Regions from separate parts of the Lysinibacillus sp. FW301-JW8 genome, predicted to be linked through region 2. Evidence: riboswitches for the same ligand, from Rfam matches in the RefSeq annotation. Region 2 holds a riboswitch; the other holds the start of a gene.

Region 1 (16,793 bases), on a different contig from region 2:
TTATTATAGAAGAAACTAATCGACTCTCTCTTTTAATAAAGGACTTATTTGATTTAGCTAAAATGGACGAAAACTCCTTTATGATTGAAAAGGAATGTCTTCGATTGAATACGTTTTTAGCAAATGTTGAGGAAAAGTTGAGTCCTGCCTTTCAGGAAAAACAGCTGCACTTTTATGTTCATTGTGAAGAAGGATTAACCTTAATGGCTGATGCAGCAAGGCTTGAACAAATATTAATGAATCTCCTCAATAATGCATTATTATATTGTGCATCAGGTGATGCTATATCGGTTATGGCAAAAAGACAGGATGATTTAGTAACTATACTTGTTAAGGATACTGGAAAGGGAATTTCCAAAAAGGATTTACCCCATATATTTGAACGATTTTATCGTGTTGAAAAATCGCGTAGTCGTGCATTAGGGGGCGTTGGACTTGGACTTTCAATTGTGAAAGAGCTTGTTCAGGCACATGGGGGAGAAATAACAGCCCAGAGTAAAGAGAATAAAGGGACAACTTTTATTTTAACGTTTAAAGGAGTCGAAACGTATGAAAACAATACTGCTCATAGATGATGAACCCAGAATGTTAGACTTGCTTAAGCTTTATTTAGAGCCTATCTTTACATGTAAGGCAATGGTATCCGTTCAAGAGGCTCTGATCTATTTAGAAGAAAATCATGTGGATTTGGTACTTTTAGATATTATGATGCCAGAGATGGATGGTTGGCAGGTCTGTAAAGAAATAAGGAGGTTTTGGGATGTTCCTATCATCATGCTAACAGCAAAGGGGGAGCATACTGATATGGTAAAAGGTCTAAATCTAGGAGCAGATGATTACATTCTGAAGCCGTTTGATGAAGACGTGTTACTCGCACGTATTAATGCTGTCCTAAGAAGGGCAAAAATTAATGAAAATATTGTGTTGTTTGAGGGATTACGTTTAGATAAGGAATCCTTTGAAGTATGTTTTCGACAGATAGAAATATCTTTAACACCTAAAGAATTTGGGATGCTGGCCTTATTTTTAGCACATCAAAATAAGGTATTTACTAGGGAGCATCTTATTAATACTGTATGGGGATATAATGATTCGATTGAAGATCGAACAATTGATTCGCATGTACGTAATTTACGAGAGAAACTGCGGAAAAGCGGTTTTCCTGCTGATGATTATTTACAAACTGTTTGGGGAATTGGCTATAAATGGCTTAAGTCAGCAGGAAGAAATGCTTTAGACATCAGAAGCTAGAAGAACCTCTGCTAGAACTCTACAGAGGTTCAAAGGTCTATTCTGCTTTCAATTCGTCCTCAGTTACCCATTTATGATTTTTTACAGACTCTCCATTTGTAGTAGCAGTGTAATCAATCATATAAACAGTCGTTTGGACAGCCTTATCAATGCGAACAGTCGCATTTTCCATGCCCTTCATATGAGATGCATTCGTCTTAAGCTCAGTGCCAGGGGCTAATGGAGCCAAGTCTGAATCGATCAATTCCTCATGAATAACCCACTTATGATTTTCGACACGCTCGCCACCTTTAGCAGGCTCATAGGAGACAATATATGCTGTCGTATCATATGCACCTACAATTGTCGCCCTGGCTCCCTCCATACCTTCCATATGTCCATCAGTAATAATAGCTGTGCTTCCTACTGAAAATGTAGGGTTTACGGCAGTTTTTAACGCTATTGGCACTTCACCAGAGCTAGAATGATCCATTGTGGAATGATCTATCATTGTATTCTGCTCATTGTCATTTTTTTCACCTGAATCTGTCTTGTCAGAGCAAGCTGATAACGCTAGTAAAGCAATTACTGTCAGTAAACTAATAAACCAGCTTCTTCTTATCTTCATATTTATTCCTCCTCACTATTACGCTTAATGTAGCAAATAAATGTGCAGAAATAATGGCCACGTTATAAGAAAAACGCCATCTTTTTAAGATTGACGTTTTCAGGGTACAACTATTTTATTGGTATTATTTTCAATATTCTTTGTAGACGATGCGCAAAAATACCCGCAAAGACAGCTAAAATAATATCCTTTGGCAATGGTGGCATCATCCAAAGCCATGCCATCTTATAATTGAAAGCGTCAGGAGCGCTAGCCCATAGTTTATAAGCAAAGTACATCCAATTTGTCCCCAGTAAATAATTAATAGCTGTAGCAATTACTGCCGCAACAATATAGCTTTTCTTTGTTCCACTGCGCTCAACAATCAGTCCTGCGATAAATGCTGCTAAAATAAATGTGACAATAAAGCCAAATGTAGGGCTTAGGATTTGTCCAAAGCCGCCACCAAAACGCGCAAATACTGGTGCACCAGCTAAACCAATACACATATATACCGTACAAGCAAGCGCTCCCTTTCTACTGCCAAGAACTAATCCAGCTAAAATAGCGAAGAAAGTTTGCAATGTGATTGGGACTCCTCCCACAGACATGAAAGGGACAAAGGAGGTAATATTAGCACCGATCATCATTAATGTTGAAAATAATCCAATATAGGCAATATCTACTGTTCTTAATCTATGATGAGAGTGTTCTGCAACTGTTGTCATAATTTCACTCCTATCTATTAAAGTTATTAATAGTGTAAGAAAATAAAGCATTTGTGTCAACTTGTTATTTTATTTAGGTTAACTCAATTGCGGTTTTCACAGCTAAAGTTTATAATTTACGGTTATTTATAGACTAACTACTAAAATGTATGATAGAATCGTCATAATTTTAATAGTTTGGATACTAATGGTGTGACATCTTATACAAAGTGTCACTTAAAAGGGAAGTCGGTGAAAGTCCGACGCTGTCCCGCAACTGTAACGAGGAGTTTTATGATGATTTAGCCACTGTTCTAGGATGGGAAGGTAATCGTAAAACGTTGATCCGAAGCCAGGAGACCTGCCATATAGTGATACTTGTAATGCCCACGAGGATGAACGCATTTACGGACAATAGATGGAAATCTTTCTGACTTTGTTGATGATTCTAGGGTATTTCTATGCATACTATGCATGAAATACTCTTTTTTATTGTTTCATATCTATTACGATTGATTAGGAGTATTATACATATGAATAAAAAATTTATACTATTATCTCTGACTCTGCTTCTAGTACTAATCATTTCTATGACTTTGGCTGTTATGGTTGGATCTGTTTCCATCACACCTCTTTATGTGTGGCAGGTTATTCTATCCAAAATTCCAATCGTTCAAAATTTTATAGAGCAGGATTGGAGTCGCTCGCAAGAAATTATCATTTGGCAAATACGGGTGCCACGCGTCTTGCTAGCTGCAATCGTAGGAGCAGGCTTAGCAATCGCTGGAGCAGCTATACAGGCTCTTGTGCGTAATTCTATAGCTGAACCATACATATTGGGAATATCTTCAGGAGCAACAGTCGGTGCTACAGCAGTTATTATTTTAGGTGCTTTTTCATTTCTAGGTATTTTCGCTCTTTCTGCATCTGCATTTTTAGGCTCACTTCTTGCCATATTGTTAGTGTTTTTCCTTGCACGTGTCGGAGGAAGAATCTCTGTTTTTAGACTTTTACTTGCGGGAATGGCAGTGTCGTTTATTTTATCTGCTGTATCGAATTTTATTTTAATGATGGCAAAGCAAGAGAATGGAATTAAGGCAGTTATGTATTGGATGCTTGGTAGTCTAGCAGGTGCTAAATGGAGTAATATAATCATTCCTACAGCTATATTTATCGTCGTGTTTGCCTTACTGTGGCTCCATTATCGGAACTTAAATTTATTATTGCTTGGAGAAGAGGCTGCGGTTACATTAGGTGTCAATATCCAACAATTTCGTTTGCAGCTTATCCTGCTAGTATCTTTATTAACGGGCGTACTTGTTGCAGTAAGTGGCTCAATTGGATTTGTCGGTTTAATTATTCCGCATATTGTCCGCATAATAGTAGGTTCCAACTATAAATATGTAATACCAATTAGTGCTCTATTAGGAGGGATTTTTTTAGTTTGGGCAGATGCAATTGCACGAATTTTAATAGCCCCTGAAGAAATGCCGATTGGAATAATTACTGCTTTTTGTGGAGGACCATTTTTCATCTGGCTACTACGCCGTAATAATTATTCTTTCGGTGAAGGAGATTAAACCTATGACATTAGAAGCGAAGCAGGTATCCTATTCCATTCATGATCAACGTATACTACATGAAGTTAGTATTCAAATAAGGGAAAAGCAATTTGTTGGGCTAATTGGTCCTAACGGTAGCGGGAAGTCAACCTTATTAAAGAATATGTATCGTCTATTAAAACCCGAAAATGGTACAGTCTTGTTAAATGAGCAGGATATTTTTAAGCAATCAAGTAAAACCATTGCTAGAAATTTGGCGGTAGTAAGTCAAGAAACACCGGTTTTATTTGACTTTACGGTACATGATTTAGTAAGTATGGGAAGAACACCTCATAAAAAACTATTGGAGCTCGATCAAGAACGGGATTTTCAAATTGTGAAGGATGCATTAAATCAAACAGGTATCGCGCACTTAGAAAAACGTAGCTTCAGCTCTCTGTCAGGTGGAGAAAAAAAACGAGTGATGGTTGCACGTGCTCTTGCTCAGCAAGCACAAATTCTAATTTTAGATGAACCAACAAATCATTTAGATATACAGCATCAATTACAGTTAATGGATTTAATTCAAACCCTACATTTAACAGTAGTTGCTGCTTTGCATGACTTAAATATTGCAGCTATGTATTGCGATCAAATTTATGTTTTACAAAAAGGTCAGATTGTTTGCTCTGGTACACCTGAAGAAGTACTTACACCGACGCTATTACAAGATGTATTTGGTGTTTATGCTGATATACAAACTCATCCTCTTACAGGTAAGCCTTATTTAACGTATGTATCTGAGCAATATACAAAGAAAATATTAAAATATTGATAGTTTGAAAAAGGCGTATCTCCTATTGCGGATACGCCATGTTGTTTATCGAAGGATAGGCCCATTGTTAATGGATGACAATGCTTCATTTACTGCAAAAATTTTACCGCGAATATTTGTTATTCCAAAGCTTGTTAGGCGGGCAGAGTGCATGGCTAAATATTTTTCAGCACTTTCTTTCGTTTCAAATAAATACACCCCGCCAGCTTCTTTAGCTAACGCGTTCTCAGTCCAAATTTTCCATATAACGCCTTCTTCATCATTAATACTATGTGCTAAATCTTTGAAGCCTTCAGACATCTCCGTACCAAAAGGGCCTTCCATAGTAAAGTCAACCTGTAATAAATACACCATTCTTAAAACCTCCTTTTCACTAGATTATATTTATATTTATCTTCATTCAGCAGATGTTTTTTGTATCAAAAGCAAAGCGGCAGCTACAATTACGCCAAGGCGAAATTGATTTTAATTCATTATAAATAAATTCTACCACAGAAGTACAGGAGCAAAGCAAATTAAGATACAGCTTTTAAGCCTGCCACGCCAATGATAATGGCAACGATACTAATCAGACGAGTAAGGTTTTTAGATTCACCGAAAAATATAATATTTACAAGGACAGCACCAACAGTGCCAATACCAATCCATACAACATAGGCGATGCTTAACTGTAAATAGTTGAAGGAGGAATATAATAACGCAAAGGACAATCCAAAACCACCTACATATATGAATAAATTACGTAGCGATTTTTTCTGACTGTAGAAACGTAAACCTACCACCCCGATAATTTCTGATATTGCAGCTAATAAAACAAGTAACCAGCCCATTAGGCATTCGCTCCTTTCTTGTTATCACTATCTCCAGCGGGGTTATCAGCTAATTTAAGCCCAATGACCCCTAATACTAAAATAAATATAAAAATCGCTTTAATAGTGTTAAACTCTCCTTCAAAAATGAAAATGTCCATTAATGTGGTACCAATTGTTCCTGCCCCGGCAAAAATCGCATAAACTGTGCCAGTAGGCAGGTTTTCACATGCTTTCGATAAGAAATGGAAGTCCATAGCGATTAAAGCTACGATAATAATCCAATGCCACCATGAATGTGCAACATTAAAGCCAAAAATCCAAAATAATTCAAATAAACTTGTTAGTCCAACATACAGCCAATCTTTTTTCATAGTTACGTTTCCTTTCGTTTAATAATATTTATGACTGACATTCAGTCATTTTTAGTGTGAAAAAGAACGCCACTTATGTGTGACGTAAGCCAAGTGCATGATGTAAAAAGTCAAGGAGTTCAAGCTTTTGCAGTCTGATAGATTCTTCTTCACTATCATCATATAAGTAAATTTGCTCAGCTGCAGATTCTACTAACCCAATAATAAGCTTAGAAGATTGTGTAGTATTTAATGAAGGGCGAATTATTCCTTGCTGTTGAGCCTCATATAAGAAATTATTCATCCATTCGTAATAGGGCGCATAAATATTTTCCCATTCTTTCATATGTTCAGTTTGAGTAATACCAGCGTAGATAAGAGCAAATACATCCCGATAGTCTTCGGTTAGTGAAAAAACAATATCGACTACTTTTTCAAGCTGGATTGCAAAAGGTTCCTGTATGGATATACCTTCTTTAATAGCAGCAATTATTTTCTCAACCATAACTTTCGCAATAGCCGGCATGACTGAAAGCCGTGACGGGAAATAAAGATAAAATGTTCCTTGAGCGATACCTGCAGCTTTAACGATATCGGAAACTTTAGTTTTTTCAATTCCTTTTTCACGAAAAACTTCAATAGCAGCTTGAATAATTTTCTCTTCCTTTGACATGTAATCCCTCGCTTTTGACCTGCTTAATAAATATGTTACAAAATAGCTGGAGTAAAGTCAAAGAAAATGACTGATAATCAGTCATTTTCATCTTGAGCCAGCAAATCTTTACTGTGCGAAAGCGAAGCGACAGCAACAAATGTTTACTGTGCGAAAGTGCACCGTCAAGTACAGAATACTTTCGGACGCAATTACATTTCGACGAAATTGATATGCATAAATATCACTTTCTCAGGGAACTTTATGAATGAAAGGATTTGATGATAATGGAAGAGATTAAGTTTGCACAATTAAATCAACAGCAGCTTGAAAAAATTAATGAACTGGAAAAGAAAATTGACGTGACATTAGTGGCATATGATTCATCTTCAATCCCGTCGCAGGGCTCAGGTGCCTTTGAATCAAATAATAGCACACATAATAATCATCCATCATAATGAACAAAGAGATGCCTTGCAGCAATGTGAGGTTTTTCTGTGTTATAAAAATAACAGGAGTGAAATTTAATTATGAAAGAATTCTATGCTGATTTACATATTCATATTGGACGTACTTTTAATGGACGTGCTGTCAAAATTACAGGCAGTAGAACGTTAACATTAGCAAATATTTTAGAGACTGCTAGTGCAAGAAAGGGGCTAGATATTATTGGAATTATCGATTGTCATTCTCCAGAAGTAATAGAAGAGATGGCATTGATGATAGAACAAGGCTTAATTAAGGAATTAGAGAAAGGGGGACTACGTTATCAGAAAACGACTCTGATTCCAGGCAGTGAAATAGAGATTTATGATGAGAATTGCTTAGGACCAATCCATGTGCTTGCCTATTTTCCGACGCTTAGCCTGATGAGAGAGTTTTCAACTTGGATGTCAAATCATATGAAAAATATCCACTTAAGCTCTCAGAGGATATATTGCGATGCACGAACGCTACAACAAAAAGTTTGTGAATTAAAGGGACTTTTTATTCCTGCACATGTATTTACACCATTTAAAAGTCTATTTGGTAAAGGTGTACAACGAAGTTTAACAGAAGTTTTCGATCCACAGCTAATCGATGCCATTGAGCTGGGATTAAGTTCTGATACCTACATGGTAAGTAATATTAAAGAGCTTCAAGCCTATCCATTTGTCAGTAATTCTGATGCTCACTCTCTTGGGAAAATCGCTAGGGAATATCAAAAATTACGCTTATCTGATGCCAATTTTTCTGAATTGAAATTGGCACTTCAAGAGCAGCAAGGGCGAGCAATAACAGCTAATTATGGTCTAAATCCTTTGCTTGGTAAATACCATCAAACCGTTTGTGCAAAGTGTGGGGAACAGTTAAGTAATGTGGCAACTGTCTGCCCTAAATGTAACAGTATTCAAATTATAAAAGGAGTTGCTTTACGTATTCAGGAGTTATCAGAACAACTTGTCAATAAACGTGATCGACCACCCTATATTCATCAAGTTCCAATGGATTTTATTCCAGGATTAGGGCCAAAAATGATGGACCGATTAGTACATGCTTTTGGTACTGAGATGAATATATTACATCACGTCTCACTAGAACAGCTTGAACAAATCGTACCACATAAAATTGCGAAGATGATTGATTTAGCAAGAACAGGTCAACTAGTAATTGAAGTTGGTGGTGGGGGAATTTACGGAAAGATTCAATCTGATTAACAAGAAAAAAATGCATGCTCTTATTTAACCCATTTTTAACCTTCATCTATTAAAATAGTAATCAGTAGATGTTGAAGGAGTGAGAGTATGAAATTTTCAAAGAAATTTCGATTTTTAGCTAGTAGTGTACTAGCATTACAGTTAGTGGTGCCAATAGGTGCAAATGCTGAAGAGCAGAGAGATCTTATAGCACCAAGCTGGGTGACACAGGCAGATTATGTAGCATTAGGGGATTCACTTGCTCATGGCATGAATGAAGTGGGAATTATCGGATTAGGGTATGCCGATTTTGTTGCACAGGCTTTACAGAAAGATGGCCTTATTACTTCATATAATAAGGGCTTTGCTTATACAGGCTATACTACTAAAAATGTATTAGAAGATTTACAAAAAGATGTCGAGAAGCCGGTGGTTGGTTTTGGCTATCCAAACGAACAGGTAAAGCTTCGTACATCTATTAAAGAGGCGGAGATCGTTACTTTAACAGCAGGCGCTAATGATTTAATACCAATTTTAAAGGAATCTCAAGCTACAGGTATTAATGCAACGGCAATTCTAAAAGCTTCACAAGATGCAGTCACAAATTTAACAGCTATTTTAGCAGAAATTAAAAAGTTAAATCCGAACGCACAGGTTTATGTGATGGGCTATTATAATTCCTTTCCATACTATAGTGAGGATTTACAAAAACAATTTAAACTATTATTAGCTGCGGTAAATTCCACAATAAAAGCAAATGTTGAAAAGGCAGGAGGCATATTTGTCCCAACTTACGACATTGTGGCAAAGGATGTGCCAAGCTATTTACCAAATCCAGAAAATATACATTTAAGTGAAGCTGGCTATATGGCAGTCGCAAATGAGGCATTTTTACCAGCCATTAAAGCAAGCTCATTATGGGATGTATCAAAAGTGATCAGTACAACTATTCAAAATAGTACAACCGTGCAGGTAAATTGGCAGAAGGCTATAGACAATGTTGGCGTTCAAAGCTACAAAGTTTATGTAAATGGTGAGTTAACAGCTACGCAAAATGCTGAAACGACAACAATTACGTTGGAACATTTAACGGATCATGCAACATATACTGTCGCTGTAAAAGCAGTAGATGCTGCAGGCAATGAAAGCGTACAAAGTCCAACTATAACTTTTTCGTTGGGAGGTACTTCAAGCTTTACTGATATAGAGAATCACTGGGCAAAGGAGTTTATTCAGAAAACAGCTGAAGTAGGGATTATGAAAGGCTATGCAGATGGAACGTTTAGACCTGAACAGAATGTGACTCGTGCACAGGCTGCTGCTATGCTTGTCAGAAGCTTAGGCTTAACGACGCAGAAACAGGCACCATTTACGGATATTTCAAGCTACGATGCAAAAACACAGTCTGAAATTGCAGCTGCCTATGCAAATGGACTTATAAAGGGAACGGATGGTAAATTTAACCCTGGCCAGCCAATTACTCGCGCTCAGCTAGCATTAATGATTAATCGTGCCTATGAACTTCAACAAAAGAAGCCTTATGTAGTGAAAGGAAATGCGCCATTTACTGATATTGCTGTTTACAATGAAGAAACAAAGCGTGCGATTACTATGCTATATGAGCTTGGCATAGTTACAGGCAGTGAAGGCAAGTTTTTACCGGAAGCCTCAACAAAGCGAAGCCATGCAGCAAAAATATTTGTTAATTTTAGTGATTTATTTTGATTCAGTAGATTAAATCCATCTCTATAGGTGGTGAATTAATAACTGGTACTGGGGTTATGTTCATCATGCTATTAATGGTTGGACGATCAGTAGTCGATTTTACAATTGATGAAGACAAAAAGAAACAGATAAAAAATCATTTTTAAAATGAACAAAGCAGTACAATAAAAAATTTATTGTACTGCTTAACTTTTAGTTATTTACGATAATCTTGCAATAATGCCTTCTTCATCATCTAATACAAGCTCGATACCAGTTGAAAATGGATCACCATGCAGGACATCTTTAATCCATACACGTAATGCACCAATCATTGCTGCTGTATTGAATAACTCTATCTGTCCATTCACTTCGACTTCAGCACCAAAGCCAGCATCATCATCGTAGGTTAGCTCTACAAGCACTTCTTCTGGGCGAATATTTTTATAATATGCCTGTGATAAGCAAATGGCATTAATAATATCTTGTTCATTAATTATTTGTGCCATTGTGCTTCCTCTTTACGCTTCTTATCTTTAAAAATATTCATAATTTTTACGACAAGCATAATGATGACAGCAATTGCTGCTACATTAATTAATAAACCTAAAATATTACCTAACAGACCCATACCGCTAAAGAGACTACCAAATAATAAACCTGCTAAACCACCTAGCATTAGACCTTTCATAAGGCCACCAGAGAAGAAGCCACCTTTTTTTGCAGTTGTATCTGTTTTGTTTGTAGATGTTGTATTGTTTTTATTTGTTGTTGCATTATTTTGATCTTTAGATTTGTCCTGAGACTTTTGGATATTTGAGCTATTATTATTGTTTGTGAAGCCTTTTTTCCCTGATTTGTAGGATTTAGCTTCAGCAGTTGGTGTATCAGATATAAACAATGTTGCCCCAACCGTTGCAAACATCAGTGTCGCTACAAAAATAGCGGCAAGAATTTTTTTCATTTCTTACATTCCTCCAATATAATTTTTCATTTTGTCATAAACTAGTTCTTACTAGTAATTTTACATGAACGTTCTCAAAAAATAAAATAATCACTGTCATTAATTTAGAAATAACGACAAATTTGAACAAGTAGTGTCAGAAGAAAGGGTATAAAGACTATAGAAAGGAGTGGGACGATGATACAAACATTGGTGCTATTAACGGCAATTTTCCTACTATTATATACGACGGAAAAAAGACGCTTTTTCAATGCAGTAGTACTGGGGCTATTAGGTTTACATATTTTGAGAGTAATCATTATTCAATATCCTCTATTGCTGCCAGACGATCAGGGAATTGTCTCGGAGATGGGAATTATCATTATACTCGGTAGTTTTCCAAGCATTATGTTTATTTTATCGATTGCGATGTTTTTTAATAGCAAGGTTTTGCTTGAAAAGGAAGGTCGTAAAGTACGTAATTTATTGGTAGCAGTTTTTGGATTGAGTTTTTTTATCATGATGATATGGTATGTTTTCGTGATATTTATGAATACTGAAAATGAAATTTGGCATATACTTTTTTTCTATGCGTTTTTGATTTTTGGTTATACAATGTTTTTATACACAAGTGTAATGGCATATGCAACTATTTATCATTTTACAGCTATTCGCTATGAGCCAAACTTTATTATTGCACTAGGATCAGGACTAATCGGTGATAAAGTACCACCGCTTTTAGCTAGTCGTTTAGACGAGGCAGTACGGCAATATAAAAAATATGGTGAGCGACCTTACATTATCGTCTCAGGTGGTCAGGGAACAGATGAAAAAGTATCAGAAGCTTATGCCATGAAAAACTATATTATTGAAGTACATCAAATACCCACCCAAAAGATAATAATGGAAGATCAATCTATAAATACCGAACAAAATATGGCATTTTCAAAGGCAATTATGGATAGACATGCGCAAGGTGAAAATTACCGATCTTTATTTGTAACGAATAATTTTCATGTATTCCGTGCCAGTATATATGCCCGAAAGTCAAAACTTGATGCTCAAGGAGTTGGTTCAAAGACTGCCTTTTACTATGTTCCAAATGCTTTTACTAGGGAATTTATCGGTTTATTAGAAATGTATAAATGGGGTCATATATCTGTTTTTTTATTTATCACATTACTCGTAGGATTAATACTAAGAGCGTATGTGTAATCAATTTTAAACTGTCTTCCATATAATATTGGCAAGGCGGTTTTTTATAGTGCAAGGGGGGAAACGAATGTATGGACAATTATTAGCTGAACGAAATAAAGAGCGAATTGAATCCTTACTAAAGCTCACGCAAACTCAAGGTACATGGTTTGCACAAAACATCAAATTGCTAACATTTGAAGAAGTGCCATTAACAGCATTGCATAAAATGGTGTATCAAGTTGTGCACGGACTTCTAAAAAAAAATCAACAACGCCATTTACAAATTGTTCATCCAGAGCAGACGCAATCAATACAGGAAAATGTCTTAACGCTTTTAGCTGAGTATGATGATTTACTACGTGAAGCGATTCCACTCCCTATATATATTTTAATTTGGCAAATTTCTTCACTTGAGAAGTTAACCAATTGTATTGAGGTTGTTGACGATGTAATCGATGTATTGGAATGGTATTTTATCAATCAAGATGAGCAGCTTGAAGCATTTGATGAAGAAGATTTAGATCATGAGGTCATTATTGATTTATATAAAGAGGCAATCGAAGAACAAGATGCAGAAGCACAGTTTCAGCTCGGAGAATACTATAGTGCCAGCGATAGCTCCTGTTTTAAGCCTGAAAAATCTTTAAAGTGGTTAGAATTAGCCGCATCGCAGGATCATGCTGATGCTCAATATGCACTTGGTAATTTTTATTTTGAAGGTATAGGTGTACAGGAAAATTATTGCAGAGCTTTTTCATTGTATGAGGCAGCGGCAAACCAAGGGCATCCTGATGCTGCGAATAACTTGGCAGATATGTATTTTAACGGTGAAGGTGTATCAGAAAATTTGATACTTTCAAAGAAATGGTTTGACTTCGCTGCCAAGCAAGGTGTTGCTGAAGCTATGTTTACTCTTGGAATTATTTACGAGCAAGGTTTAGGTGTCGACATTGATGAGGAGCACGCATACTTCTATTATAAAAAATCTGCCGAAGCAGGCTATGTAGAAGCTCAATATAGGCTTGGAGGAATCTGTTTTGAAGGGCGATTAGGTCAACTGCGAGATGTAAATCGTGGATTATATTGGTATGAAAGAGCTGCAGAGCAATATCATGTTGATGCATTTTATGATTTAGGATTTATTTGGAGTCAAGGTTTAACCGGTATACGTAATATCGAGAAAGGAATTCATTGGTTTAAACAAGCTGCTCTTCAAGGAGATTCAGAGGCAAAATTACAGCTTGGGCATCTTTATAATAATGGAGAGGGTATACCTAGAAATGTGAAAGAAGCAATTAAATGGTACGGGCTGGCTGCAGAGGCAGGAATAGAAGAGGCGGCTGTTTTGCTGAATGAATTAAAAGGAATGTAAATTTTTCGTAAAAATTTTATAGTCATTTAGTTTCGATTATAGCTTCCGTTTTTATGAGTATAAAGAATGGTGTCAGTTGTTTTATTTAGGTATATAATAATACATGAAACTAACGGTAAAAATATTAATATAGTGAAGGGATAATAAAGACAAAGGGAAAATAAACAAAAAATAAGCAAAAGAAACATTAGTTGATGCAATTTAGCTGCCAAAAGATATTGTGGTAGCTTTTTTACTGCATTAAGTCAATAGTTTGGCTATAGGGACTTTTTATACAATTAATGGTAAAAAATGTATATCAGAAAATTGACAGCTATTTTAAAAATGTATAAGGTATATGAGTGATTTTGAAAAGAGCAGTTGATGCTATGGCTAAATGCTTTTTAGCAACTAAACAGTAATTAATCTAAGGTACTTATAAACCTATTCTCTTACATTTTGTAATATATATTTTTGTAAACAGAATTGGATTTTCTCAGCTTTGCAAAAGTACACGTGAAAGAGGGAAAATGTGTGATTTTTCAAAAAAAGAGAAAGACAGCAATGATAGACCTTCAGCAATATGTTGTAAAAATGGATGTTTCTAATTGCAAGTCAATGGTCAAGCAAATAGAAATGCTAAATTTAACAAAGCAGGACTTACAATATTTAAAAGCCTTTCAGCCATTTGTTGTAGACAATATTAATGACATAGTAGATAGATTTTATAGAATGATAGGGACTGAGCATGATTTAGTAAGTATTATTAATAATCACAGTTCTGTAGAAAAATTAAAAGTCACGCTAGGTCGCCATATTATTGAAATGTTTAATGGCACAATTGATGATGAATTTTATCAGAGACGTACTAATATTGCCAAAGTACATGTTCATATTGGTTTAAGAACGCAATGGTATATTTGTGCTTTCCAAGATTTATCATTATCATTCATTGACTTAGTGGAAGAATACATTCATCATCCCAAAGATCAGTTTAATACAATACGGTCCATTTCTAAAATTTCAAACTTCGAGCAGCAATTAGTATTAGAAGCCTTTGAAAATACTGTTGAGCGGCACAAAGAGAATATGGAACGACAAAAGGAAGCAGTAGAGAAGGAAATCATAGCGTCTACAGAAAGCCTTGCTTCAATATCTAATGAAACAAATAACTCATTTCATCGAATAAGCAAGCAATCCGATGAAATTAAACAGTTTGCAAAAAACTCACTTTTAGTGTCGGCGATGGCTGAGAAGCAGGCATTAGAGGGACGAGAACGAATAAAGAGTCAATCACAAAATATGTGTAATATTATTGATTTGCTGAAGGATATAACAGAGAATATAGAACAGTTGACTGGTATGTCAAAAGAAATGGAATCAATTATGAGTGTGGTTACGACTATTGCCAACCAGACCAACTTGTTAGCTTTAAACGCAGCTATAGAAGCAGCCCGTGCTGGAGAAGCGGGTAAAGGCTTTAATATAGTTGCAGATGAGGTTCGAAAACTATCGATTCAAACAAAAGATTCTGTGACTTCAGTAGCCATGTTGTTACAAAAAACAAATGAACGGACAGATAAGTTAACACACTCTCTTAATAATATTCAAGAAGAGGTCATATCTGGTAAGGAAAATATGGTTCAAACAGAAGGGCAATTCACGAAAATATTAGAATCGATGACAGAAGCAAAAGAGCAGAATGATAGTATGGAAAAAGAAGTTTTAACAATAGCGGAGATTCTTAATGAGTTGGGAGTTGCCTTTGAAGAAGTAACAAATTCAGCTGAGAAATTAGCAAATGTTGCCCAACACTTAAATTAATTCATAGCAAGTATAGTATTTATTGTGGCAACTGAAGATCTACAGCCTGTAAACACTATAAAAACCATTAATATGTGTAAATTAATGGTTCTGAAGGCGATATATAGGTTATGCAATTTTGCAAGCTGATGACCGAGATTTAAGGTTAAAAGTATTTTTTGTATTATTATGGAAAAATACATACTTTAGTCATAGAAATGGAGCTATCCTAACCACTGGATAGCTCCATTTTTGCTAAATTTGTAAAGGATTTAGCGTAATTTTCAATAAAAAGAGTTTATACTAAAGGAAGACAACAAAAATTAGGGGCGGTTAATATGGAAACAGTGGTTGTATTAGGCGGCGGAATTACGGGTTTATGTACGATGCATTATTTGCAGCGTCAAGTGAAGGAGAAAAATTTAGATGTAAAGCTTGTGCTTGTTGAAAAAAATACATATCTAGGTGGTAAGCTGCACTCTGCTCACGAACATGGATTCATTATGGAAACAGGGGCAGATTCAATTGTAGCTCGTCATAAAGGTGTTATGGAACTGATTGAAGAGCTTAATTTTGAGCAAGATTTGGTATACAACGAAACTGGGATTTCCTATATATACACAAATAATGAGCTCCATGCCATTCCGGCAGATTCGACGTTCGGCATTCCAATGAGCCTACACTCTCTGGAGGAAAGCACACTTGTATCCGAAGAAGGTAAAAAAGAAGCATTAAAGGATTTGACAATGCCGAATGCGGGCTTTACAAAGGATAGCTCTATCGGAGAATTTTTAACGTATTATTTAGGCGAGGAGCTTGTACAAAACCAAATAGCGCCAGTACTTGCAGGAGTGTATTCAGGAGATTTACATCAATTATCGATAGCCTCCACTTTACCTTATTTAATTGATTATAAAAATGAGTACGGTAGTATCATTAAAGGTTTTGATGCAAATCGAGAACAATTTGTAAAAGCCGCTAATAAAAAGTTTATTTCGTTTAAAAATGGTTTATCGTCTTTAATTGATCGTCTTGAAGAAACGTTAACTGATGTAGAAATTATTAAGGGAATTACCATTACAAGTGTCAACAAGCAGGAAGATCACTACACTGTTACTTTGGCAGATGATACGGTTATTAAAGCAGATCATGTTGTTTTAGCATTACCTAATGAAGCTGTACAGAGCTTATTAAAGGATGATACATTGAACCGTTATTTTGAACAGTTCAATACTGCCTCAGCCATTACGATTTATTTAGGATTTGATGTACCCGATAATAGATTACCAGCTGATGGAACAGGCTTTATTGTGTCACATAATTCGGATGTAATCTGTAATGCAGCGACATGGACAAGCCGCAAGTGGAAGCATACTTCAGCAAAT
Region 2 (16,793 bases):
ATTCCCTGGAGAATAGCTTGCTATATAAAATATAAAAAGGTTCTTAAACTAAAAAATACAGTCAGTTTGTAGAACTTCGTATATCTCTAATACCCTCCAAAATGAAACTAAGAGTGTTGTTTGGTATTTTTCTTATACTTAGTTTGACAGCTTGTTCATCAACCAAACAAACTGATATAACAGATGAGGTTATCTTCTATGGAGAGGGAGAACATTGGAATGTAAAATATATTTACATTCCTGAATTGTATGGTGAAAAAAAGTAAATTGGGTTGAAATCGAATTGAAAGATCTAGAACTATCGCATGGGGATTTACATAATATTGACATTAAGTTTGAAGGTAGAGATGGGTTAATTACAGGGAATATTGGAGACGTGGTACCAAAAATTAACAAGAGCGTTATTTCATTTTTAGTTGGTACTGTTAATAATGGAAACCATAAAGAGGATGAATATAAAATCAAAATAAAATTCAATCATAAACAAGATGTTATAAGATTGCAGTTATTGAAATATCGGGGTCTTTATTCGATTTACGAAATACCAAACATAAAAACAGAGTTGATTCTACACATTTTGTAGATTAACTCTGTTTTTATGTTTTAACAGCAACAATATTTTAGAAAACAGCTTTAACAAAAGGGGAGGACACCTTAGATTTTTATTACGAATAACATCAAAAGCGTTTACTCATTAATTTGAGCAGATGCTTTTTTTAGTTTCTCATTTTAAGATGAACTACCTTATGTTTTGCAGCATGAATTGAATTGTAATATATAGGTAATTTATGGAGATGGGAATATTGCTTGGATACACTTGACTTCTATCTTGAAAAAACATGAGGATTCATCCTATAATAAAAAGGTTATAGGAAAAACAATATAGGGGAGCATCCATAATGGCGAATGAGGCAAAATCGCAGGTGAACATTAAGCTCATTTCGACGATTCGTCCGATTGATGGAGAATCCGAAAGTCAGGAAATGTGGCTGACAGGACAGCTACTGGAGAAGACAGGAAGCTTGTATTTAAAATATGAAGAAGTGCTAGAGGATAAAATTATCCGCACTACAATGAAACTAGGCAATGAGCAGGCGCTTATTATGCGATCAGGAGCAGTAAATATGCGACTTCCACTTAACATAATGGAACAACAGAAGGGCCATTATGATAGTGAATTTGGTTCAATGCCACTTGTCATCCATACGAAAAAAATGATGTTTTCAAAACAGGTAATTAACGGAGATTTCCATGTACAGTATGATTTACTAATGGGTGGGCAATCCGTTGGCAACTATACATTAGATATTACATTTACGGAGGTACAATGATGAACGCAGTAGAACAAGTACAACAGGCCATTAAGACGGCAATTGCGCAAGCTGTTGAAAAAGCTGGCTTAGTCGATGCTGGCACAGAATTAAATATTCACCTTGAAACACCAAAGGATAAGACAAATGGGGATTATGCAACAAATATTGCAATGCAATTAACAAAATTAGCAAAAAAACCTCCTCGTGGGATTGCTGAAGCCATTTTAGAAAATCTTGAAACTTCAGGGACAGATATTGAGAAAATTGATATTGCTGGTCCTGGCTTTATTAATATCACAGTGCGTAAGGATTTCTTAACAGATGTTGTGAAGGCAGTGCTTTCGCAGGGGGCTGATTATGGTCGTTCAAATGCTGGTGCTGGAGAAAAGATCCAAGTTGAGTTTGTATCTGCAAATCCAACGGGTGATCTTCACTTAGGGCATGCACGTGGAGCTTCTGTAGGAGACTCATTATGTAATGTGTTAGATATGGCTGGCTATTACGTATCTCGTGAGTATTATATTAATGATGCAGGTAACCAAATTAATAATTTAGCCTATTCACTAGAAGCCCGTTATAAGCAAGCTTTAGGTCTAGATGCTGAGATGCCTGAGGATGGCTACCATGGTGCAGATATTATTGATATTGCTGGTAAACTAGCTGGTGAGTATGGTGATACTATTTTATCCAAAACGGATGAAGAAAGATTTGCCTTCTTCCGCCAGCATGGTTTAGCGTTAGAATTAGATAAATTAAAAAAAGACCTTGCCAACTTCCGTGTAAACTTTGATGTTTGGTATTCTGAAACTTCACTATATGAAAACGGTAAGATTGAAGTAGCGTTAGATAAATTAAAGGCTAATGGTCATGTATTTGAAGAAGATGGCGCTACATGGTTCAGCTCTACAACATTTGGAGACGATAAAAACCGTGTATTAATTAAAAATGATGGTTCGTTCACATATTTAACGCCAGATATCGCCTACCATGAGGACAAAATTGTTCGTGGCTTCGATAAATTGATCAATATTTGGGGTGCTGACCACCACGGCTATATTCCGCGTATGAAAGCAGCGATTCAAGCACTTGGCTATGACCGTGATACACTTGAGGTTGAAGTTATCCAGATGGTTCAGCTTTATAAAAATGGCGAGAAATTTAAAATGTCAAAACGTACAGGGAACGCTGTGACAATGCGTGAACTAGTTGAAGAGGTTGGCTTAGATGCAGTCCGTTATTTCTTCGTAAAAACTGCAGGCGATTCTCATATGGACTTTGACCTTGACCTTGCTGTTTCTCAATCAAATGAAAACCCAGTGTACTATGCACAATACGCGCATGCACGTATTTCATCGATTTTACGTTCAGCCAATGAGCAGGGCTTCGCTGCAACAACAGATAATTTAACGCTGTTAACAGCTGAAAAAGAGATTGATTTATTGAAAAAAGTAGGCGATTTCCCGCAAGTGGTAGCTGAAGCTGCGAAGCATCGTACACCACATCGTATCGCAAACTATATTCAAGAAACAGCAGCTACATTCCACAGCTTCTATAACGCTGAAAAAGTGTTAGATGCTTCGAATAAAGAGCTAACAGAAGCGCGTTTAGCCCTTATTACTGCTGTGCGTACAACAATTGCAAATGCATTACGCTTAATCGGTGTATCAGCTCCAGAAAAAATGTAATCAAGTTTTTAGCCCCTAGCACGAAATTGTGCTGGGGGTATTTTTGTGGCTTGGGTGGATAGGAAATGTGAAATGATGGATGGAAGGGTCAAAGTGATGGATAGAAAATAGAAACTGGAGGATAGAAGCGGCAAACTGGTGGATAGAACTTAGAAATAGTTTTATTCAACTGCTTTGAGCATTGTTTTTTCTGTTAATTTCGAAAATTTCGTTGAAGTTTACGTTAACGTCAATGATATACTGGTGGAAATTGTGAGGGGGGAGAAGATGAAGACGATTCAAGAAGTGGCGAAGGAGTTTAATGTCTCTACACGAACCATACGCTATTATGAGGAGCTTGGGCTTCTTCATCCTAGTCGTTCATCTACTAATCAGCGAACCTTTTCAAAAAAAGAGTTAGCCAAGCTTAAGCTTATTTTTCGAGGAAAGCGTTATGGATTTTCACTTGAGGAGATTAAGGAGATGGTTCTGCTATTTGATTTTGATCGCACAGGAATTCAACAATTAGAGCGAACGGTCGAATATGGGGAACAAAAAATTCAAGAGATTGATAGTAAAATAACAGAGCTTGCACAAATGAAGATGGAGTTACAGCAATTGCATGACATGTTTAGTGAAAAATTAGCGATTTTAAAGGGAGAGATGCACGATGAATAGTTCAAATTTATTAGCACGGAATGCCCGAAAGTATCCATCAACTGAAGCAGTGATTTGTCATGACCGACGTGTGACCTATCGCGATTTAGATGAGCAGGTGACGAGGCTTAGTCATGCTTTGCTTGAAAGGGGTGTGCAGCAAGGAGATAAGGTCATCATTTTTATGCCAAATGTTGTAGAGTTTGTTGTTGGCTATTTTGCGATTCAACGCATTGGGGCAATTGTTGTACCGGTCAATGCGAAATTTACCTTACAAGAGGTAGAGTATGTGGCACAGCATGCAGAGGCTACAGCATTTCTTGTACATGAAGCTATTTTTAAAGTGGTCGAAAATATATCGGTTATTTCATTGAAAATTAAAACGGGTCAAGAGAAGGCTGGTTGGTTAAGCTTTGAGACAATAATTCAAAGTGCGACCTCTCAAATAATTGATTGTCAGCTCAAAGAGGATGACGCTTCAACGATTTTATATACTTCAGGGACAACTGGAAAACCAAAAGGCGTGTTATTTAGCTATCGTAATATTTTAACTGTAGCACAAATGATTGCAGTCGAGATGGAGGTAAAGCCTGAAAGCCGTATTCTTCTGATGATGCCGTTAACGCATTCAGCTCCCTTACATTTATTTTTAATGGCAGGAATTCTTGTCGGTTCAACACATGTATTAACCCCAACATTTACACCTGATTTGTTTTTGGATTCGATTGAGCAGGAGAAGACAACTCATTTCTTTGGCGCACCAGTTGCCTATTTGTTAACTGCTCAAATGCCGAGATTGCAAACCGCTGATTTATCCTCCATGAAGTGGTGGGTATATGGTGGCGCACCATTATCACAGAATGAAATCGGTTTTATACAAAAAGCTTTCTGCACAGATCATTTTACATGTGTTTATGGATTAACGGAGGCTGGTCCAAGTGGCTCATTATTGTTTGGTGAGGAACATAAGACAAAGGCAGGAAGTATTGGTCAGCGTGCACCTCTTGGAACGGAGCTACGTATTATTAACGATGATGGAGAGGATGTACGTGCTGGTGAGGTAGGTGAAATTGTGCTATTTGGAGAGGGCAATATGCTAGGCTACTATAAGGACGATATTGCGACGAAGGCTGTATTTATAAATGGTTGGTTAAAAACAGGTGATTTAGCTCGTGTGGATGAAGATGGGTATATATGGATTGTTGATCGCAAGAAGGATGTGATCATTTCTGGTGGTGTCAATATTTATCCAAAGGAAATTGAAGATTGTATTGTAAGCTTTGAAGGGATTTTTGAGGTAGCTGTTATCGGTGTACCACATCCACAGTGGGGTGAAACGGTAAAGGCTGTTTATGCTGCCAAAACGGAAATTGATGACAAAGCTCTTCAACATTATTTAGAACAGCATCTTGCTAAATTTAAAATTCCACGGATTTTCGAGCAAGTGGAAGCGCTTCCGCGGAATGCATCAGGCAAAATATTAAAGCAATCCTTGAAGGGACAAGAGGTGAGATAATTATGAAGGTACTACATCAGGAAGAAGTGAAGACAACGAATTTTTTTAAAGACAATGATACTCTCCATCGTATTTTAGAAATGATGCTCGATAAAGAGTTTGCGGAATACGCAACGCGAGAGCTAACAGATTTTGGAGAGCTTTGTGCTGGAGATATTGATAGAAGAGCGAAGCATACGGATAGAGAGGGCGAGCCTCGATTACAACGTTATAATTCCTATGGTGAAGAGGTATCAGAGATTTGGGTCAATGATGGCTATAAAAAAACGATTGAAGAGACGTACAATACCGGGATTGTAGGCTTTGTGCACAAGAATATTCCACAGCTAGGAAGAAGGGGTAACTATGTATATAGCTTTGCACAAGGATATTTACTATCCCATGCTGAGCCAGGCTTTTATTGTCCTGTTACATTAACAATGGCAACAGCTTATTTACTTGATCATTATGCGAATGATGAGGTGAAGGAACGCTTTTTACCACATGTTTGCGCAACTGGGGATACTGAGCTCTATGAGGGGGCAACCTTTTTAACAGAACGACAAGGTGGCTCGGATGTTGGGGCAAATGTTGTAGAGGCAAGACAGGAAGGTGAGCAGTTCCGTTTATATGGTGAAAAATATTTTGCATCCAATGTAGGAATGTGCGGTGTAGCGATGGTATTGGCTCGACTCGAGGGGGCTTCTACCGGCTCTAAAGGGCTAACATTATTTGCAGTTCCTTGGCGAGCGGAGGATGGTACTGTGAATAATCTTCGTATTCGCCGTTTAAAGGATAAGCTCGGTGTGAAGGCAGTACCCTCTGGTGAAGTAGAATTTGAGGGTGCACTTGGCTATATTGTAGGTGAGCCCAATAAAGGGATTTATTATATGCTAGAGGCACTTAATCTATCAAGAATTTGCAATGCTGTAGCTTCTATAGGTATTATGCGACGCGGCTTTTTAGAGGCAAAGCATTATGTGACAAATCGTTATGCCTTTGGTAAGCCTTTAACGCAATACCCAATGATTCAGGATACACTAGGAAAATTAGCGGCAAAGCTTCATGTAGAAGTAACAACAGTTTTTGATCTTATTCAGCTATATGATAAAGTGACAAGTGGTCAGGGCAATCATGAGGATATGATCATGAATCGTTTAAATATTGCCATTATGAAAAAGGAAACAGCCGAGCAAGCGGTGAAATATGCGAGTGAAGTGATTGAATTACATGGTGGAAATGGCTATATTGAAGACTTTGTAACACCTCGCTTACTAAGAGATGCACAGGTGCTTACGGTGTGGGAAGGAACTGCCAATATACTGGCATTGGAGCTGATTCGTTTAGTAGATAAATTCCAAGCCCATGAGTTGTTTGTACGTGTTATGGAGGAGCGCTTAGCTAAGTTAGCTGACAGCCCTCTAGTCCAATTAGTAATGGAACAATTAGTGCATTTGAAATCGACATTGCATACATTTAGCTCTTTGGATGAAGCAACGAAAACATTTGAGGCAAAAGCGGTAGCAGAAAAAATGGCGCATATGTATGAAAGTGTTGTAGCAGTTGAATGGGCACACAGATTCGGGGGGAAATATGAAAAGCTGGCAGATATTTATTTAGAGCATACATGGGCATTAAGAGAACTAGGGGCACCGATGAAAACAGTCCAGTATTTTACAGATATCATTTAATAAAGGGGAAGTCGTCTAGATTGGTAGGCGACTTCTTTTGTTTTCATGTATAATAAAATCAACTGAATATTATAAAGGTTCTTTACTTATGTAAAGTGAAAAGGGAAATCGGTGATATTCCGATGCGGTCCCGCCACTGTATGTGCTAGTTTTTTCAATGTACGCCACTGAAAGTTTTTCGGGAAGGCTTGAAAAAACGTATGTAGCACAAGCCAGGAGACCTGCCTTTATAGAAACACTTTTCAACCTACGAGGATAGGGTGGTGGATTTTGCGTATTTTTGTGCACTATTACCCCTCACTTTGAATGAGGGGTATTTGTTTTGATTAGAAAAAGTGGGCGATAAACTTACAAAGTTTGTCGATTACCGATCCATCAGCAAAATAAGTTGTTACAATATAGGCACCGATAAACTAGGAGGATTCACATGAAGAAATTTTGGAAATTAGGATTGGCCGCATTTTTGGCAATTGGCTTACTTGTGGCCTGTGGGGAAGGGGCAAAAAATGAAAAGCCCGCATCTTCTGAGCAGCAAGAAACATCACAGGTAGACAAAGCAACATTCCCAATGACGATAACGGATGCTGTTGGCAAGGATATTACGCTGGAAGCACCCCCTGAGAAAATAGTCTCTCTTATTCCAAGTAACACAGAGATTTTATTTGCTCTTGGCTTAAACAATGAAATAATTGGTGTTACCGATAATGATGATTATCCTGCAGAGGCAGCTGAAAAGCAAAAAGTTGGCGGCATGGAATATAATAATGAGCAAATTATTGCCTTAAATCCAGATATTGTGTTTGCTCATGAATCGAGTATGACACTTTCGGCAGGGGCCATTGAACAGCTTGAATCTGCCGGTTTAAAGGTTTTTGTTGTAAAAGATGCGAAGGACTTTAATGAGACATATACAACAATTGAACAACTAGGTCGTGCAACTGGGAAATTACCTGAGGCCGAAAAAATTATTAAAGATATGAAGGCAAAAGTAGAAGAGGTTCTAGCAAAACTCGAGGATGTAAAGCCAAAGAAAGTCTTTGTAGAAGCATCTGATGAGCCACAAATATTTACAGCTGGTAAAGATACATTTATGAATGAAATATTAAATATGATTCATGCCGAAAATGTTGCAGCAGATACAGCAGGCTGGTATGAAATCAGTTCCGAACAAATTATTGCAAAAAATCCAGATGTCATCGTGGTGACATATCATTATGTACCTGATATTTTAACAAAGCTACCACAGCGTGCTGGCTTTGACACAATTAATGCTGTGAAAAATAAAGCCATTGTTCAGGTAGATGAGAGTACAACAAGTCGTCAAGGACCTCGTTTAGGAGAGGGACTTGAAGAATTAGCGAAAGCTATCTACCCCGAGGCATTTGAGTGAGTAAAATAGTTGCAGCCTATGTAACCGCCATAACGCTTCTTATCATCAGCATCTGGTGCGGCGTAGCAATAGGCTCTGTTCATATTCCGCTAGAGGTATTGTGGAATAAAGCAGCTGATGAAACGGCTGCCAATATTTTTTGGAAAATACGCCTGCCACGAGTTTTCCTAGCAGGGCTTGTGGGTGCGTCACTTGCCATTGCAGGAGCTGCTTTTCAGGGCTTGTTAAAAAACCCTTTAGCAGACCCTTATACATTAGGTGTTTCTTCAGGTGCATCAGTTGGAGCCGTAATGACAATATTTTTTGGCATATCAATTCCAGTAGTTGGACTCTATGCATTGCCAACCTTCAGTATGCTTGGAGCAGTGTTAACGATGGTAGCAGTCATGAGCTTTGCAAGAATAGTAGATCGTTCATTGAAAATGGAAACGCTGATTTTAACTGGGGTCATCTTTAGCTCATTTTTAGGCTCACTTATTTCTCTAATGATTGCCTTATCTGGTGAGGAGCTGCGGCAAGTGATAGGGTGGCTGCTTGGTTCAGTATCCATGCGCGGCTGGCCTTTCGTGCAAATGATTATCCCATTTGTAATAGTAGGTTCATTAATGCTTTGGACACAAAGAAGGGAATTAAATGTACTGCTATATGGGGAAGAACGTGCAAAGCACTTAGGTGTTAATGTGAAGCGGAGTAAGTATTTAATTTTAGTAGGTGGATCCATGCTGACAGGAGCAGCAGTAGCTGTTTCAGGAACGATTGGTTTCGTTGGATTAGTTGTACCACATATGACAAGGATGATTTGGGGCTCAGACCATCGTCATTTATTACCATTATCATTTTTAAATGGCGCTACATTGCTTATTATTTGTGACTTAATCGCACGAACAATTATTATGCCAAGGGAGCTACCGATTGGTGTTATTACTGCATTTATTGGGGCACCTGTTTTTTCCTATATTTTTTATAAGCAGCGAAGAAGCAAGGGGGTACGGGCATGATTGTCGTTGAACATCTATCAGGTGGCTATGATGACGTACCGATCGTCAAAGATATTAGTTTTTCAGTGGAAAAGGGGAAGATATTAGGAATATTAGGTCCAAATGGTAGCGGAAAATCCACACTGTTAAAAGTGATTAGCGGCATATTACCAGCAACGGCAGGTACTATAAAAGTGGATGGCAAAAATATTAATTCATACAACGCTCGTGCCCTGGCAAAAAAAATGGCTGTTCTTCCACAATTACATGCGAATACCTTCTCAAACAGTGTACGGGAGGCTGTATCACTTGGACGCTATCCACATCAATCAGGCTTCTTTTCCAGCTGGTCAGATTATGATGAACAAGCAGTCCAACACGCAATGGCCCAAACAGGTGTGACACGCTACGAACACACACCCATGGAATTTTTATCCGGTGGTGAGCAGCAACGAGTTTTTGTAGCTCAAGCTTTAGCGCAGACAGCAGAAATATTATTGCTGGATGAACCAACCAATCATTTAGATATTGCACATCAGCGGCAAATTTTAGATATGGTGCGGAAAGAAGCAGTAGAATGCGGATTAACCGTTATTATGGTGTTACATGATATGAACTTAGCTTCACTTTATTGTGATGAATTATTATTAATGGAATCGGGGCAGATGCGTGCTTTTGGGGTACCCCATGAAGTATTGATGGCTTCCCAAATTGAAGATGTCTATCAGGCAAGGGTAGCGACCTATGCACATCCTGAAATTCCAAAGCCACAAATAACGATGATGCCTGAATCGGGTGAGCATCTGCAACGTGCACATATTAACAGAGAAAATTTTATGGTTACTGAATATTATATTCAGTTAAAATCTGATTTTCCTTTAAAAACAGTTTCCTCTGCTGTCCATAATCCAGGAATTGGCTGGTATGATTGCCTCTTAAATCGCTCAATTCCAGGGGATTATGTCATAAGTGATGTCAAGCGAGAGGTTGCAGCATTTTTACAAAGGGAGGAATTTTCTTCTACGAGTACGGTTGTCATGTTAACAGCTGTTCCAACAAGGCTAGTAGCAATTAATGAATATACAGCATCCTTTGGCAGTGTGCTCGTTGCGGTTACTGCTGGTGTGGGCAATGCTGTGGATGTTTCTCGTGCACATGAACGACAGATCGAACCATATATTGGTACTATAAATACATGGGTTATTATCAATGGAAGTCTATCAGAGGAAGCTTTTTTCCAAGCAATGATGACTGCAAATGAGGCAAAAACTAAGGCATTACAGTCAGAAGATATTCGCGATGAACTTAGTGGAACTATTGCTACAGGAACTGCTACAGATAGTTTGCTGATTGCTGCTACACAAAAAGGGAAAGAAATGCTGTATGGCGGGCCCATTACAGAGGTAGGAAAAATCATTGGTAAAGGTGTTTTTGCGACAACTGTGCAAGCCATTAAAAATTATAAAAATGGATGATAGGAGATGAGAGAGATGAAGCTTTACACGAAAACAGGGGATACAGGCAAAACAAGTCTTATTGGTGGACGCGTTGACAAGGATAGCTTACGAGTGGAAACTTACGGGGCTATTGATGAATTAAATTCATTTATTGGTAAGGCAATGAGTGAATTGGATCGTGAGCTTTTTAAGGATGTTCTTATTGACTTAGAAGCGATCCAGCATGAGCTTTTTGATGCAGGAGGGGACCTTGCAAATGTTATGAAGGAGCGTCATTATAAGCTTACTGAGCAGCCGATTGAAGTGTTAGAATCACGAATAGATGCTTTATCAGATGAAGCACCGCCTTTACAGCGTTTTATTTTACCAGGAGGTGCTCCAGCCGCTGCAACTTTACACATTGCCCGTACAGTTGCACGTCGAGCAGAACGCCAAATGGTAACCCTCATGAAGGAAATTGAGGATGTACCGACAATTGTTCAAAAGTATTTAAATCGATTATCTGATTATTTATTTGCCGCTGCACGAGTTGTGAACTTTAGACTGAAGGTTTCTGATATTGAATATATTCGAAGCGGTAATGTTTTTAAAAATTAAGGTAAAATTATTGTAAAGAAATTGAGAAATGGCTACTTTGATAAAATTCAGGGTGGCTTTTTTTCTTGGAAAATGTAAGAATATAAAATTATCAGAAATATTTCCGTTTTATGTTGACTGAATGCTCACTCATTTATTAGAATAGGAATATAATGATGTACATTTACGTATGAGCTAGCAAATTTACCACAAAGAGAGAAAATTACGACAAACTAAAGGGGGGACCAACCATGAGTCCATTATTAATTGCAAACATTGTTTTAACAGTCGTGGTTGTGCTTTATGCAGTAGGATTATTCTTCTATCTGTTAAAAACACGCTATAAGTTTGTGCAATTGGGGAAAAAGGTTGAGTTTGATGAAAGTGTAAAAGAACGAATTCGTTATATTATGGTCAATGTATTTGGCCAAAATAAACTTCTGAAAGATCCAAAGAGTGGATTAATTCACGTGATGTTCTTCTATGGATTTTTAATGGTGCAGCTAGGTGCCATTGATTTAATTTGGAAGGGATTAGTACCTGAATCACATTTGCCGCTGGGTATTTTCTATGGTGTCTTTACGTTCTTCCAAGAGCTTGTGGTCTTAATGATTTTAGTAGCAGTTGTCTGGGCGTTTTATCGCCGCTATGTAGAAAAGCTAGTACGTCTAAAACGGGGCTGGAAAAACGGTCTTGTATTAATATTCATTGGTGGCTTAATGGTATCAACATTAATCGCTAATGGTATGGGGTTAATTTGGCATGGTGAGGATTTAACATATACAGAACCAGTTGCTTCTAGTATTGCTGCTATTTTTAGTTTCCTACCAGCAACTGCAGCAGCAGCTATATTCTATGTGATGTGGTGGGCACACTTATTAATTTTATTAACATTCCTAGTGTATGTACCGCAATCCAAGCACTTCCACTTAATTGTTAGTCCACTTAATGTTTATATGAATCGTCTAGATCGTGTAGGAACGCTAACACCAATCGACTTTGAAGCATTAGAGGAAGCTGGAGAAAATGCTGAAAGTGAAGATGAGATGCCATCTATTGGGGTTGGACGAATTCAGGACTTTACGCAAAAGCAAATGCTAGATTTATATTCCTGTGTAGAATGTGGGCGCTGTACAAATATGTGTCCTGCAACAGGAACAGGTAAAATGCTATCACCGATGGATTTAATTGTGAAGCTTCGCGACCATTTAACATTTACAGGTGCAGTGGTGACAAAGCAAAAGCCGTGGGTACCTTATCAATTCTTTGCTAATACAAAGGGGAATCAGTTAGCAATGGCAGCTGGAGCCGAGGGTGCCGTAATTGAAGATATATACAGTCCATCTTTAATTGGTGAAGTGATTACTGAAGAAGAAATTTGGGCATGTACGACTTGTCGTAACTGTGAGGATCAATGTCCAGTTATGAATGAACATGTCGATAAAATTATTGACCTTCGTCGTTATTTAACAATGACGGAAGGGAAAGTAAATCCAGATGCACAACGAGCGATGACAAATATCGAGCGTCAAGGAAATCCCTGGGGCTTAAACCGTAAAGAAAAAGAAAATTGGCGTGACCTTGATCCAACAATCAATATTCCAACAGTCAAAGAGCTGAAAAAATCTGGCGAGGAAATGGAATATTTATTATGGGTAGGCTCAATGGGTGCATTTGATAATCGTTCACAAAAAATTGCCTTAGCCTTCTGTCGTCTATTAAATGAGGCTGGTGTGAAATTTGCAATTTTAGGAAATAAAGAGAAAAATTCAGGAGATACACCTCGTCGTTTAGGAAATGAATTTTTATTCCAAGAGCTTGCGACAGCGAATATTGATGAGTTTGAGAAAAACGATGTGAAAAAAATTGTGACAATCGATCCTCATGCTTACAATATCTTTAAAAATGAATATCAAGACTTTGGCTGGAAGGGTGAAGTATATCATCACACAGAGCTATTGAATCAGCTAATTGAGGAAAATCGACTTGCATTGAATTATGAAGTTCATGAAACAATTGTCTTCCATGATTCTTGTTACTTAGGTCGTTATAACGATGTTTATGATGCACCGCGTGAGATACTACGAGGTATTCCAGGTGTGAAACTTGTAGAAATGGAGCGTAATCGCGAAACGGCTATGTGCTGTGGTGCGGGTGGTGGCTTAATGTGGATGGAAGAACATGTTGGTAACCGTATTAATGTTGCACGTACAGAGCAGGCTTTAGCAACGAATGCATCTGTTATTTCATCGGGCTGTCCATACTGCTTAACAATGCTAGAGGATGGTACAAAGGCAAAAGAAGTTGAGGATACAATTGGAACATTCGACGTTGCGGAACTATTGGAGCGATCTGTGTTTGGTGAAAAAGGGAAAGTAGTTGAAAATCCTGCTGAAGAAGCTGCAGATGAGATGCTTGAGGAGGTAGTGACTTCTGTAGACAATGTCGAAGAAGACAAGAATGTAGAAATTAACGCAGAGAAATGATGGCTATTGTAGAAATATTTTAGTTATCTGAAAAATATAAATTGCACAATAAAAAATTGTTTTGTAGAATAAGATTAAATGGAAATGGGAGTGAAGCTTAGAACTCCCATTTTTCATAGGGAAAAACCGAGCGAGCGTTCAGTCAACAACGGTGCTCTGATAAATCACGGAGTACGTAAAACAAAAGGGGTGTTTTACTTGAATAGAGCTGTTATTTTAGCAGGAGCAAGAACGGCATTTGGGAAGTTTGGGGGTTCACTTTCAACTTTAAGTGCAAGTGATTTAGGTGCTATCGCTATAAGGGGTGCATTAGAGAGGTCGAATATTTCACCAGATGCTGTGAATGAAGTGATTTTAGGCTCCGTTTTACAAGGGGGACAGGGCCAAATTCCTTCTAGACAGGCTGCGATTAAAGCAGACTTACCGAAAGCTGTAAAAACAGAAACGATTAACAAAGTTTGTGCTTCAGGGATGCGTGCTGTCACACTAGCGGATCAGCTTATTCGTTTAGGGGACGAAGAAGTAATTATCGCTGGTGGTATGGAATCAATGTCCAATGCACCGTACTATCTACAAAATGGTCGAACAGGGTTACGTATGGGTGATTCAACAATGGTGGATGGAATGCTATATGATGGCTTAACATGTGCTTTTGATAAGGCAAGACCCCATATGGGAAGCTACGGTAATTCAACAGCCAAAGAGTTTTCATTAAGCCGCGAGGAGCAGGATGCTTGGTCTGTTCGCAGTCATGAGCGCGCACTGTCAGCAATCGATAAAGGTTATTTTGCTGAAGAAATCGTGCCTGTGGAAATCCCACAACGCAAGGGAGAGCCACTTCTGGTTGATACAGATGAGGCACCAAGAGCGGGTACATCCTTGGAGGTACTTGCAAAGCTTAGACCAGCCTTTGATAAGGATGGAACAATTACAGCGGGTAATGCACCTGGGGTAAATGATGGTGCATGTGCACTAGTAGTTATGAGCGAGGAACGTGCAGTACGTGAAGGCAGGGAGCCGCTAGCAATAATCATCGGTCATGAAGAGCTTGCCATCGAGCCAGAGAACTTCCCACAAACACCTGGTCTGGTGATTAACAAATTACTGAAAAAGACAGGGAAATCATTAACAGACATTGACTTAATCGAAATCAATGAAGCCTTTGCGGCAGTAGCGTTAGCCAGCACGCAACTAGCTGATTTAGATGCTGAAAAGGTCAATGTGAATGGCGGAGCAGTAGCGCTAGGTCATCCAATTGGTGCATCTGGAGCACGTATTATTTTAACGCTTGCGCAGGAATTAAAGCGCCGTGGCGGTGGTATCGGAATTGCAGCGATTTGTTCAGGTGGTGGGCAAGGAGATGCGATTATGATTGAAGTACCGAAAACAGGGGGACATGAATGATGGGTATCCAAAAGGTAATGGTCATTGGTGCAGGGCAAATGGGCTCTGGCATTGCACAAGTTTGTGCACAGGCAGGCTATGAGGTCAAATTGAATGATATGAAGCAAGAGTTTTTCGAACGTGGTCTAGGAGTTATTACGAAAAATTTATCACGCGATGTAGAAAAAGGTCGTAAAACAGAAGAAGAGAAAGCTGCTATATTAGGTCGTATCGTGATGTCACTAGATTTACAAGATGCTAGTGATGTAGATATTATCATCGAGGCTGCTGTAGAAAATATGGAAGTGAAGCAATCTATTTTTAAGCAAATTGATCAAATTGCACCAGCACATGCCATTTTAGCTACGAATACATCTTCACTTCCTATTACAGAAATCGCAGCTGTTACTAATCGACCAGAGCAAGTAATCGGGATGCATTTTATGAATCCTGTACCTGTTATGAAGCTAGTGGAAATCATTCGAGGATTAGCAACGAGTGATGAAGTATATAAAGCAGTGGAAGACATGACAGTAAAAGTATCCAAAACACCAGTGGAAGTAAATGATTTCCCAGGCTTTATTTCAAATCGTATTTTACTTCCTATGATTAACGAAGCGATTTATGCATTGTATGAAGGTGTAGCAACGAAGGAAGCAATCGATGATGTTATGAAGCTTGGTATGAATCATCCGATGGGTCCATTAACGCTGGCGGACTTTATTGGTCTTGATACATGTCTCTACATTATGGAGATTTTACATGAGGGCTTAGGTGATAGTAAGTACAGACCTTGTCCATTGCTTCGTAAATATGTGGCAGCGGGCTGGCTAGGGAAGAAATCAGGAAGAGGCTTTTACGTTTATGAATAATCCTATGGGGATGGGACAATTTCAAGAAAATGTAATGCTGCGGGACAACTTAGAGGGGTGACAATATAGATGCATTTACAGTTTACGGATGAACAAATAATGATGCGAGATATGGTTCGCGATTTTGCACAGGAAAAAATTGAACCATGGGTAGAGCGTATGGAAGCAGGGGAGTTTCCACGTGAGCTTCTTGCACAAATGGGTGAACTTGGATTAATGGGGATCACAACGCCCGAAGAGTTGGGCGGAGCTGCGATGGATTTTACATCGTACATAATTGCTATTAACGAACTATCGAAGGTGAGTGCAGTAATGGGCGTTATATTATCCGTTCACACTTCGGTAGGCACCAATCCAATTATTTATTTTGGCAATGAAGAGCAAAAGAAACGCTTTGTTCCAAAGCTTGCGACAGGTGAATATTTAGGAGCATTTTGTTTAACAGAACCAAGTGCTGGCTCGGATGCTGGCTCGTTACAATCAAAGGCAGTGAGAGATGGCGAAGAATATGTCATTAATGGCTCCAAAGTATTTATTACAAATGGTGGAGAGGCTGATGTGTATATTGTATTCGCATCGACGAATCCTGCTGAAAAAACACGCGGCATTTCAGCGTTTATAGTTGAAAAGGGAACACCAGGCTTAATTATCGGTAAAGACGAACATAAAATGGGCTTACATGGCTCACGTACAGTTCAGCTCACATTCGATAATTGCCGTGTACCAGCCGAAAACCTTCTTGGGAAAGAGGGAGAAGGCTTTAAAATTGCAATGGCTAATTTAGATGTTGGAAGGATTGGAATTGCAGCACAGGCTTTAGGGATTGCAGAAG

Evidence for each region. A riboswitch is a leader RNA that binds a small molecule or an ion and turns the genes downstream of it on or off. The one in region 2 is predicted to bind cobalamin.
Region 1: another riboswitch for cobalamin. It lies ahead of AC3WOM_RS20510 (FecCD family ABC transporter permease); the one in region 2 lies ahead of AC3WOM_RS11230 (ABC transporter substrate-binding protein).

What each region holds. Positions count from the first base shown of each region.
Region 1 is NZ_JBYTBB010000060.1:9,688-26,480, reverse strand. It holds gene AC3WOM_RS20530 (ATP-binding protein) at 1-575, shown strand, start outside; gene AC3WOM_RS20525 (response regulator transcription factor) at 550-1,251, shown strand; gene AC3WOM_RS20520 (YdhK family protein) at 1,289-1,858, opposite strand; gene AC3WOM_RS20515 (biotin transporter BioY) at 1,969-2,565, opposite strand; cobalamin riboswitch at 2,737-2,927, shown strand; gene AC3WOM_RS20510 (FecCD family ABC transporter permease) at 3,078-4,124, shown strand; gene AC3WOM_RS20505 (heme ABC transporter ATP-binding protein) at 4,129-4,920, shown strand; gene AC3WOM_RS20500 (monooxygenase) at 4,966-5,274, opposite strand; gene AC3WOM_RS20495 (DMT family transporter) at 5,436-5,750, opposite strand; gene AC3WOM_RS20490 (DMT family transporter) at 5,750-6,103, opposite strand; gene AC3WOM_RS20485 (TetR/AcrR family transcriptional regulator) at 6,177-6,755, opposite strand; gene AC3WOM_RS20480 (hypothetical protein) at 7,022-7,192, shown strand; gene AC3WOM_RS20475 (endonuclease Q family protein) at 7,265-8,431, shown strand; gene AC3WOM_RS20470 (S-layer homology domain-containing protein) at 8,519-10,135, shown strand; gene AC3WOM_RS20465 (DUF2653 family protein) at 10,336-10,623, opposite strand; gene AC3WOM_RS20460 (hypothetical protein) at 10,611-11,078, opposite strand; gene AC3WOM_RS20455 (YdcF family protein) at 11,256-12,272, shown strand; gene AC3WOM_RS20450 (SEL1-like repeat protein) at 12,340-13,626, shown strand; partial or broken gene AC3WOM_RS20445 (protoglobin domain-containing protein) at 14,170-14,661, shown strand; partial or broken gene AC3WOM_RS20440 (methyl-accepting chemotaxis protein) at 14,944-15,429, shown strand; gene AC3WOM_RS20435 (protoporphyrinogen oxidase) at 15,747-16,793, shown strand, end outside.
Region 2 is NZ_JBYTBB010000022.1:45,255-62,047, forward strand. It holds gene AC3WOM_RS11195 (CcdC family protein) at 1-72, shown strand, start outside; gene AC3WOM_RS11200 (hypothetical protein) at 284-583, shown strand; gene AC3WOM_RS11205 (YwiB family protein) at 900-1,331, shown strand; gene argS (arginine--tRNA ligase) at 1,331-2,998, shown strand; gene AC3WOM_RS11215 (MerR family transcriptional regulator) at 3,266-3,655, shown strand; gene AC3WOM_RS11220 (class I adenylate-forming enzyme family protein) at 3,648-5,150, shown strand; gene AC3WOM_RS11225 (acyl-CoA dehydrogenase family protein) at 5,153-6,820, shown strand; cobalamin riboswitch at 6,879-7,063, shown strand; gene AC3WOM_RS11230 (ABC transporter substrate-binding protein) at 7,248-8,210, shown strand; gene AC3WOM_RS11235 (FecCD family ABC transporter permease) at 8,207-9,208, shown strand; gene AC3WOM_RS11240 (adenosylcobinamide amidohydrolase) at 9,205-10,662, shown strand; gene AC3WOM_RS11245 (cob(I)yrinic acid a,c-diamide adenosyltransferase) at 10,678-11,241, shown strand; gene AC3WOM_RS11250 (heterodisulfide reductase-related iron-sulfur binding cluster) at 11,472-13,706, shown strand; gene AC3WOM_RS11255 (acetyl-CoA C-acetyltransferase) at 13,905-15,110, shown strand; gene AC3WOM_RS11260 (3-hydroxybutyryl-CoA dehydrogenase) at 15,110-15,961, shown strand; gene AC3WOM_RS11265 (acyl-CoA dehydrogenase) at 16,031-16,793, shown strand, end outside.